DNA from 2 places in the Streptomyces halobius genome. Region 2 is predicted to be linked to the other one. Evidence: riboswitches for the same ligand, from Rfam matches in the RefSeq annotation. Region 2 holds a riboswitch; the other holds the start of a gene.
What was found. Region 2 has a riboswitch for glycine ahead of gcvP (aminomethyl-transferring glycine dehydrogenase). Riboswitches for the same ligand answer to the same signal wherever they lie in the genome.

Region 1 (3,401 bases), 5.0 Mb from region 2:
CTTGTTGGTGAGGACGGAGCCCTGGGCCTCCATGACGGCGACCGGAGCGAAGTTCTCCGACGCGATCATTTCGAGGGTGGACTGCTGACGGTGGAGCTCGGCGTCGACGGCGGCGGCGACGTCGGGGTCGAGCTCATGGAGGGAGCTGTTGAGAAGCGACATGAGTTTTCCTGGAGGGTCAGGGGGCGCGATGGGGTCCCGCCGGACGGAGTCCGGGGGAGCTTCCACTCGGGCGGTGGCAGGGTGGCGGGGCTCAGCCGGCGGCGAAGGCGGTGTACTCGTCGGCCGAGAGCAGCTCGCCCGGCTCGCCGCTCACCTTCACCTTGAACAGCCAACCATCCTCGAACGGGGCGGTGTTCACCAGCGAGGGGTCGCTGACGACGTCCTCGTTGACCGCGGTGACCTCGCCGCTGACCGGTGAGTAGAGGTCGCTGACCGACTTGGTCGACTCCAGCTCACCACAGGTCTCGCCCGCCGTGATCGTGGCACCGACCTCGGGGAGCTGCACGAAGACGACATCGCCGAGCGCGTTGGCGGCGTGCTCCGTGATGCCGACCGTCGAGACGCCGTCCTCGGCGGCCGACAGCCACTCGTGCTCCTTGCTGTAGCGCAGCTGCTGGGGGTTGTCCATGGTTCGATTCTCCTGTACGCGAGGGTGTGATCGTGAAGCGGGTCGCCCCTGGCGAAGCCGAGGGGAAGGTCTGGCGCGGTGCGACGCGCGGGTGCTTTCGCCTCGCGCCCCTACCGGGTCCGCCGTCGCTGAAGCGTTACTTCTGCCGCTTGTAGAACGGCAGCGCGACGACCTCGTACGGCTCATGGCTTCCACGGATGTCCACGGCGACACCCTCGGTGCCCGGCGTGGCGTACGCCGCGTCGACATATGCCATGGCGAGCGGCTTGCCCAGGGTCGGGGACGGCGCCCCGGAGGTGACCTCGCCGATGACCGTGCCGTCGGACGCGACGACCGGGTAGCCGGCGCGCGGGACCCGGCGGCCCTCGGCGATCAGGCCGACCAGCTTGCGCGGCGGGCTGGCCTCGGCGCGCTCGGCGGCCGCCTCCAGCGCGGCGCGGCCCACGAAGTCACCGTTGTTGGTGGTCTTCTCGAACTTCACGACCCGGCCGAGCCCGGCGTCGAAGGGCGTCGTCCCGGTGGTCAGCTCATGCCCGTACAGCGGCATACCCGCCTCCAGGCGCAGCGTGTCACGGCAGGACAGGCCGCACGGGATCAGCCCGGCGTCCTTCCCGGCCGCGGTCAGTGCCTCCCAGAGGGCGACCGCGTCCTCGGGCCGGACGAACAGCTCGAAGCCGTCCTCGCCGGTGTATCCGGTGCGGGCGATCAGCGCGTGCACTCCGGCGACGGTGCCGGGCAGGCCCGCGTAGTACTTGAGGCCGTCCAAATCGGCGATGGGGGCACCTCCCTCCTCGAGCGAAGTCGAGAGCTTGGGGGACAGCCCCTTGAGGATGCCGAGGGACTCCGGGCCCTGGACCGCGATCAGCGCATAGGCGTCCCGGTCGTCGCGGACCTCGGCGTCGAAGCCGCCCGCGCGCTCGGTCAGCGCGTCCAGCACCACCTGGGCGTTGGAGGCGTTGGCGACGACCATGTACTCCTGCTCGGCGAGGCGGTAGACGATCAGGTCGTCGAGGATGCCGCCCCCGGGCTCGCAGATCATCGTGTAGCGGGCGCGGCCCGCCTTCACCCCGCCGATGTTGCCCACCAGCGCGTAGTCGAGCAGGTCGGCGGCCTGCGGTCCGGTGACGGTGATCTCGCCCATGTGGGAGAGGTCGAACAGGCCGGCGTGGGTGCGGACGGCGACATGCTCTTCGCGTTCGCTGCCGTAGCGCAGCGGCATGTCCCAGCCGGCGAAGTCGGTCATGGTGGCGCCGAGCGCACGGTGCGTGGCATCGAGCGCGGTTCGGCGGGGGGCATCAGTCATGGTTCCGGGCTCCCAGGCATGGGTGACAAGACGTTCTCCCCATCTGTCATCGGAACCTGAGAGGTTCACCGGGATCCCGCGAACGGACCCGGTTTGCACCTTGGGTGGAGCCGCCCCTTCGACCGGGCAGTGGCTCGCTTTTCAGATCTGCCTCGCCTGCGCGGTATAGGGGCCTGAGAGATTCAAGGGAGGACTTGCTCCTTCGGCGCCCCGCCGTGGCGGCCGGGGACTCTCCCGCGCGGGTTCAAGCGGCCGGTATGGAGTTGGCCGTGCACGGTGAAGAGCCGGTGTGCACGTGGCGCCGACATCATTGCACGGGATCCCCGGATAAAGGAGCCCTGGTCGTCGACCGGAACCGGAGCACGTCCACGGCGCGTCCCCAGCGCGGACGGACCGGACAATCGCCTTGAAGGGCATTACCGTTTCTTGACACTCTGCGGGTAGAGAACGGGCTTGAACCGGACTCGTATCGGACCGGGAGGGGCGATCACGGTGCACAGGGAAGCCGCATTCGCGACGAATGCGGGGGTCGCGGGCGCCGCGATGCCCCGCCCCAGGCGCTTGGCCCTGGCTGTCGTCAGGCCAGGACGCCATGCCGAGGTCATGGACTTGAGGGAGGGGGCCCGGCCCGCCACCGGGATGCGTTTTCCGGCCGGTGATCTGGTCGTGGTCTCCGGTCTGCCGGGCAGCGGCAAGAGCACGCTGATGCACCGGATCGTGCCGCCGCTGGACGCCCGGGGCGCCGCGGTGCACCGCATCGACTCGCAGGACGTCCGCGAACGCTGGGAGCGCGGCAGGCTGCGCCGGCTGCCGTACGGCCTCTACCGTCCGCTGGTCCGCGCCGCCCACTACCTCGGGCTGCGGCGCGCGCTGCGGTCGCGCGACAGCGTGGTGGTCCATGACTGCGGGACGCAGGCGTGGGTGCGGCGCTGGATCGCGCGCTCGGCCCGGCGCGGCGGCCGAGGGCTGCATCTGGTGCTGCTGGACGTCTCGCCCGAGGTGGCGCTGTCCGGCCAGGAGGCCCGGGGGCGCGGTGTCTCCGGGTACGCCTTCGCGCGGCACCGCAGGGCGGTGCGCCGGCTGGTCGGCGGGGCGGAGGCGGCCCGGCTGCCGAAGGGCGTCGGCTCGGCGGTGCTGCTGGACCGGCGGGCGGCGAGCGCGCTGGAGACGGTGAGCTTCGACTGAGGGAGGCGGGTTCCGGGGCCGCACGCCCGGCCGGGCACCGGCTTTCCGCGCTGCTGGTCGCCGAATCGGGCCCCGGGGCCGCAGGCCCCGGCCCGCCTCTGCCCGAAGCCGGGCCGGGGCCCGTCCTCTACTAGGGTCTTTGGCCTACTAGGGTCTTTGGCCGGTTGACGTGGTCGAACGGGTGGGTGAGATGACATTTCCGGAGCCGGGGAGCTTCCCGGAGCAGGGCATACCGGACGTGGCGTGGCCGGCGAACGAGCTCGAAGAGGTGCTGGCCGCGTC
Region 2 (3,401 bases):
CATGCCGCGGTCCAGCGCGTAGTCCTTGTCGGCGAGTGTGCGCAGGTAGCGCAGCATCGCGGTCTCGGAACGGTGCTGGTGGAAGACCGGGTGGGCGAGGTACTCGTCGGTGCGCAGCAGCACCCGCGGCAGCGCGTCGGCGGCGGCCGCGTCCAGCTGCTCGATGTCGGCCTGGATGCCGAAGGCACCCCAGACGCCAGCCAGCTGCGCGCGCCCGGTGGTCTCGTCGCAGGCGATACCGACCAGGTCGGCGTCGACCTGGCGGAGGTTGACGCCGGCCTCGCGGGCGGCGGCGACGACCTCGGCGGCCCGGCCGGGCACCCGGGCGGTCAGCGTGTCGAAGAAGCTGTCGTGCACGATCTCCACGCCGCCGGCCCGCAGGCCCTCGGCGAGGATGGTGGCGTAGCGGTGGGTGCGCCGTGCGATGACCTGGAGGCCCTCGGGGCCGTGGTAGACGGCGTACATGCCGGCCATGACGGCCAGCAGCACCTGCGCGGTGCAGATGTTGCTGGTGGCCTTCTCGCGGCGGATGTGCTGCTCGCGGGTCTGCAGGGCGAGGCGGTACGCCTTGTTGCCGTCGGCGTCGACGGAGACGCCCACCAGGCGGCCCGGCAGGCTGCGGGCGAACTTCTCGCGTACGGCCATGAAGCCGGCGTGCGGTCCGCCGAAGCCCATCGGCACGCCGAACCGCTGGCTGGTGCCGACGGCGATGTCCGCGCCGAGCTCTCCGGGCGAGGCCAGCAGCGTCAGCGCGAGCAGGTCGGCGGCGACGGTGACGACCGCGCCGAGCTCCTGGGCCTGCGCTATGAGGGCGCGCGGGCCACGCACCGCGCCGGACGCGCCCGGGTACTGCAGCAGCATGCCGAAGACGCCGCGCTCGGCCATCTCCGCGGGGATGCCGTCGGTGAGATCCGCGACGACGACCTCGACGCCGGTCGGTTCGGCGCGGGTCCGGAGCACGGCGATGGTCTGCGGCAGACAGTCGGCGTCGACCAGGAAGACGCCCTGCTTGACCTTGCCGACGCGGCGGGAGAGGGCCATCGCCTCGGCGGCGGCGGTGCCCTCGTCCAGGAGGGAGGCGCCGGAGGTGGGCAGTCCGGTCAGGTCGGCGACCATCGTCTGGAAGTTGAGCAGCGCCTCCAGACGCCCCTGCGAGATCTCCGGCTGGTAGGGCGTGTACGCCGTGTACCAGGCGGGGTTCTCCATGACGTTGCGCAGGATCACCGGCGGTGTGAACGTGCCGTGGTAGCCAAGGCCGATCATGGACGACAGGACCTGGTTGCGGTCCGCGAGCCCGCGGAGCTCGTCCAGGACCTCGGTCTCGGAACGGCCCTGCGGCAGGCCGAGCGCCTCCGCACTCTTGATCACGTCGGGTACGGCCGTCGCGGTGAGCTCGTCCAGCGATCCGAATCCGATGTGCGCGAGCATCTTCGCCTGCGCCTCGTGGTCGGGACCTATGTGCCGGTGCTCGAAGGGCGTGCCGCGCTCCAGCTCGGTCAAGGAGATGCGATTGGTGGTCATCTGCGGGGGCCTCCTGGTCGATGCGACCTACGAGGGGCACCACGGCGCGGGTGCCCGGACGGCCTCCCCCTCTGTCATCTCAACCTGAGAGCTTCACCGGCCCGCGCGCCGCGGCCCGGCTTTCACCGTCGGTGAGAACGGGCTCCGGCGCTGTGCCTCTGTCGGTGGCCCGCCCTGCTTTCCAGAGTGACCTCGTCCATGCGGTACGTGTGCCTGAGAGATTCCGGGGAGGAGTTGCTCCTTCGGCGCCCTCGTCGCGAACGACAAAGGACTCTCCCGCATGGGGTCAGCGGCCATCCGCCAGCCTACCAGCGCACCCTCTGAAGGCTCGTTCGAGTGGCCGGGGCATGAAATCTGCCGTTTCGTAGTTGTCTACAGCGCAAGTGCGAGCAGTTGGAGGTGTCGTGCAAACCGATATCGATCCCAGGAGCCTGATCGGCCGCAAGGCGTTCGACCGGAACGGCACCAAAATCGGCACCATCGACGAGGTGTATCTCGACGATGCGACGGGGGAACCGGAATGGGCGGCCGTCCGCACCGGGCTCTTCAGCCGGGACGCCTTCGTCCCCCTGGAGCCGAGCGAAATCGTCGACGAGGGGCTCCGCATCCCCTATGACCGCAAGCTGATCAAGGACGCCCCGGACTTCGGGGTGGGCCGGCATCTCTCCCCCGAGCAGGAACTTCAGCTCTACCACCACTACCGGCTGGATATCTCCTCCCCCGCCTCGGACTCGGTGCCGTCCTCGCCACCAGTCGACAAGGATTTCGGCCGGATCGCCGGCTCGGAGGACTGACCGGACGCCGGCTCCGCGCCCACCACCAGCGGAAGGGGCTCCCCGGGCCGCAGCGCCGGGTCATCGACGGCGAAGGTCCGCACCCTGCCCGGTGCGGACCACGGCGTCTCGAAACGTACGGTCACCCGCCCCACCCCGCTCCCCTGCACCCAGCCGGCGCCGTACGCGTCGTGCACCACGTCCAGCCCCGGAGGCCAGCGGCGCGACCGCTGCTCCTCGGGCTCCGGCTCGCCCTCGGCCTCCGCCGCCGGCTCCGCTGCCGTCTGCGCCGACTCCTCGGCCTCCCGCTCCGTCGCCAGCTGTGCGAACAGGTCCTCCTGTGTGAAGTCGGCCAGCCCGCTCACCCCCACGCCCAGCAGCCGCACCCCGCCGGTCGTGTCCACCGTCTCCAGCAGCCGCACCGCGGCCTCCCGTACGACGCCGCGGTCGTCGGTGGGCCCGCGCAGCGTCTCCGAACGGGTCACGGTCGAGAAGTCGTAATTCCGCACCTTGATCACCACCGTGCGCCCGGACCGTCCGGAGGCCCGCAGCCGCTGCACACAGCGGTCGGCCAGCCGCACCAGCTCCGTCCGCACCCGCGTCCGGTCGGTCAGATCGACCTCGAAGGTGTCCTCGACCGAGACGGACTTCGCGTCCCGGTCGGCCACCACCGGCCGGTCGTCCTGGCCCAGCGCCATCACGTACAGCCCCGCGCCGTGGGCCTTGCCGAGCAGCCGCACCAGCTCCGCCTCACCGGCCTCCGCGGTCTCCGCCACCGTCGTGATGCCGGCCCGCCGCAGCGTCTCGGCCGTCGCGGGCCCCACCCCGGGCAGCGTCCGCACCGTCATCGGCCCCAGCAGCTCCCGCTCGGTGCCGGGCTCGATCACCACCAGGCCGTCCGGCTTGGCCGCCTCGGAAGCGATCTTGGCGAGCAGCTTGGCCCCGGCGAGCCCCACCGAACCCGTCAGGCCCGTGACCTCCCGGATGTCCCGCCGCAGCCGCTCCCCCACGGCCCGTACGGCGGCCGTGTCCGCCGCGACATCGCCGGCCTCCAGATCCACGAACGCCTCGTCCAGACTCAGCGGCTCCACCAGCGGCGACAGCTCC

Region 1: another riboswitch for glycine. It lies ahead of gcvT (glycine cleavage system aminomethyltransferase GcvT); the one in region 2 lies ahead of gcvP (aminomethyl-transferring glycine dehydrogenase).

What each region holds. Positions count from the first base shown of each region.
Region 1 is NZ_CP086322.1:3,305,919-3,309,319, reverse strand. It holds gene glyA (serine hydroxymethyltransferase) at 1-162, opposite strand, end outside; gene gcvH (glycine cleavage system protein GcvH) at 254-631, opposite strand; gene gcvT (glycine cleavage system aminomethyltransferase GcvT) at 768-1,934, opposite strand; glycine riboswitch at 2,086-2,181, opposite strand; gene K9S39_RS15040 (AAA family ATPase) at 2,478-3,119, shown strand; gene K9S39_RS15035 (enhanced serine sensitivity protein SseB) at 3,310-3,401, shown strand, end outside.
Region 2 is NZ_CP086322.1:8,273,354-8,276,754, reverse strand. It holds gene gcvP (aminomethyl-transferring glycine dehydrogenase) at 1-1,521, opposite strand, end outside; glycine riboswitch at 1,713-1,810, opposite strand; gene K9S39_RS37540 (PRC-barrel domain-containing protein) at 1,926-2,315, shown strand; gene K9S39_RS37535 (DNA polymerase IV) at 2,219-3,401, opposite strand, start outside.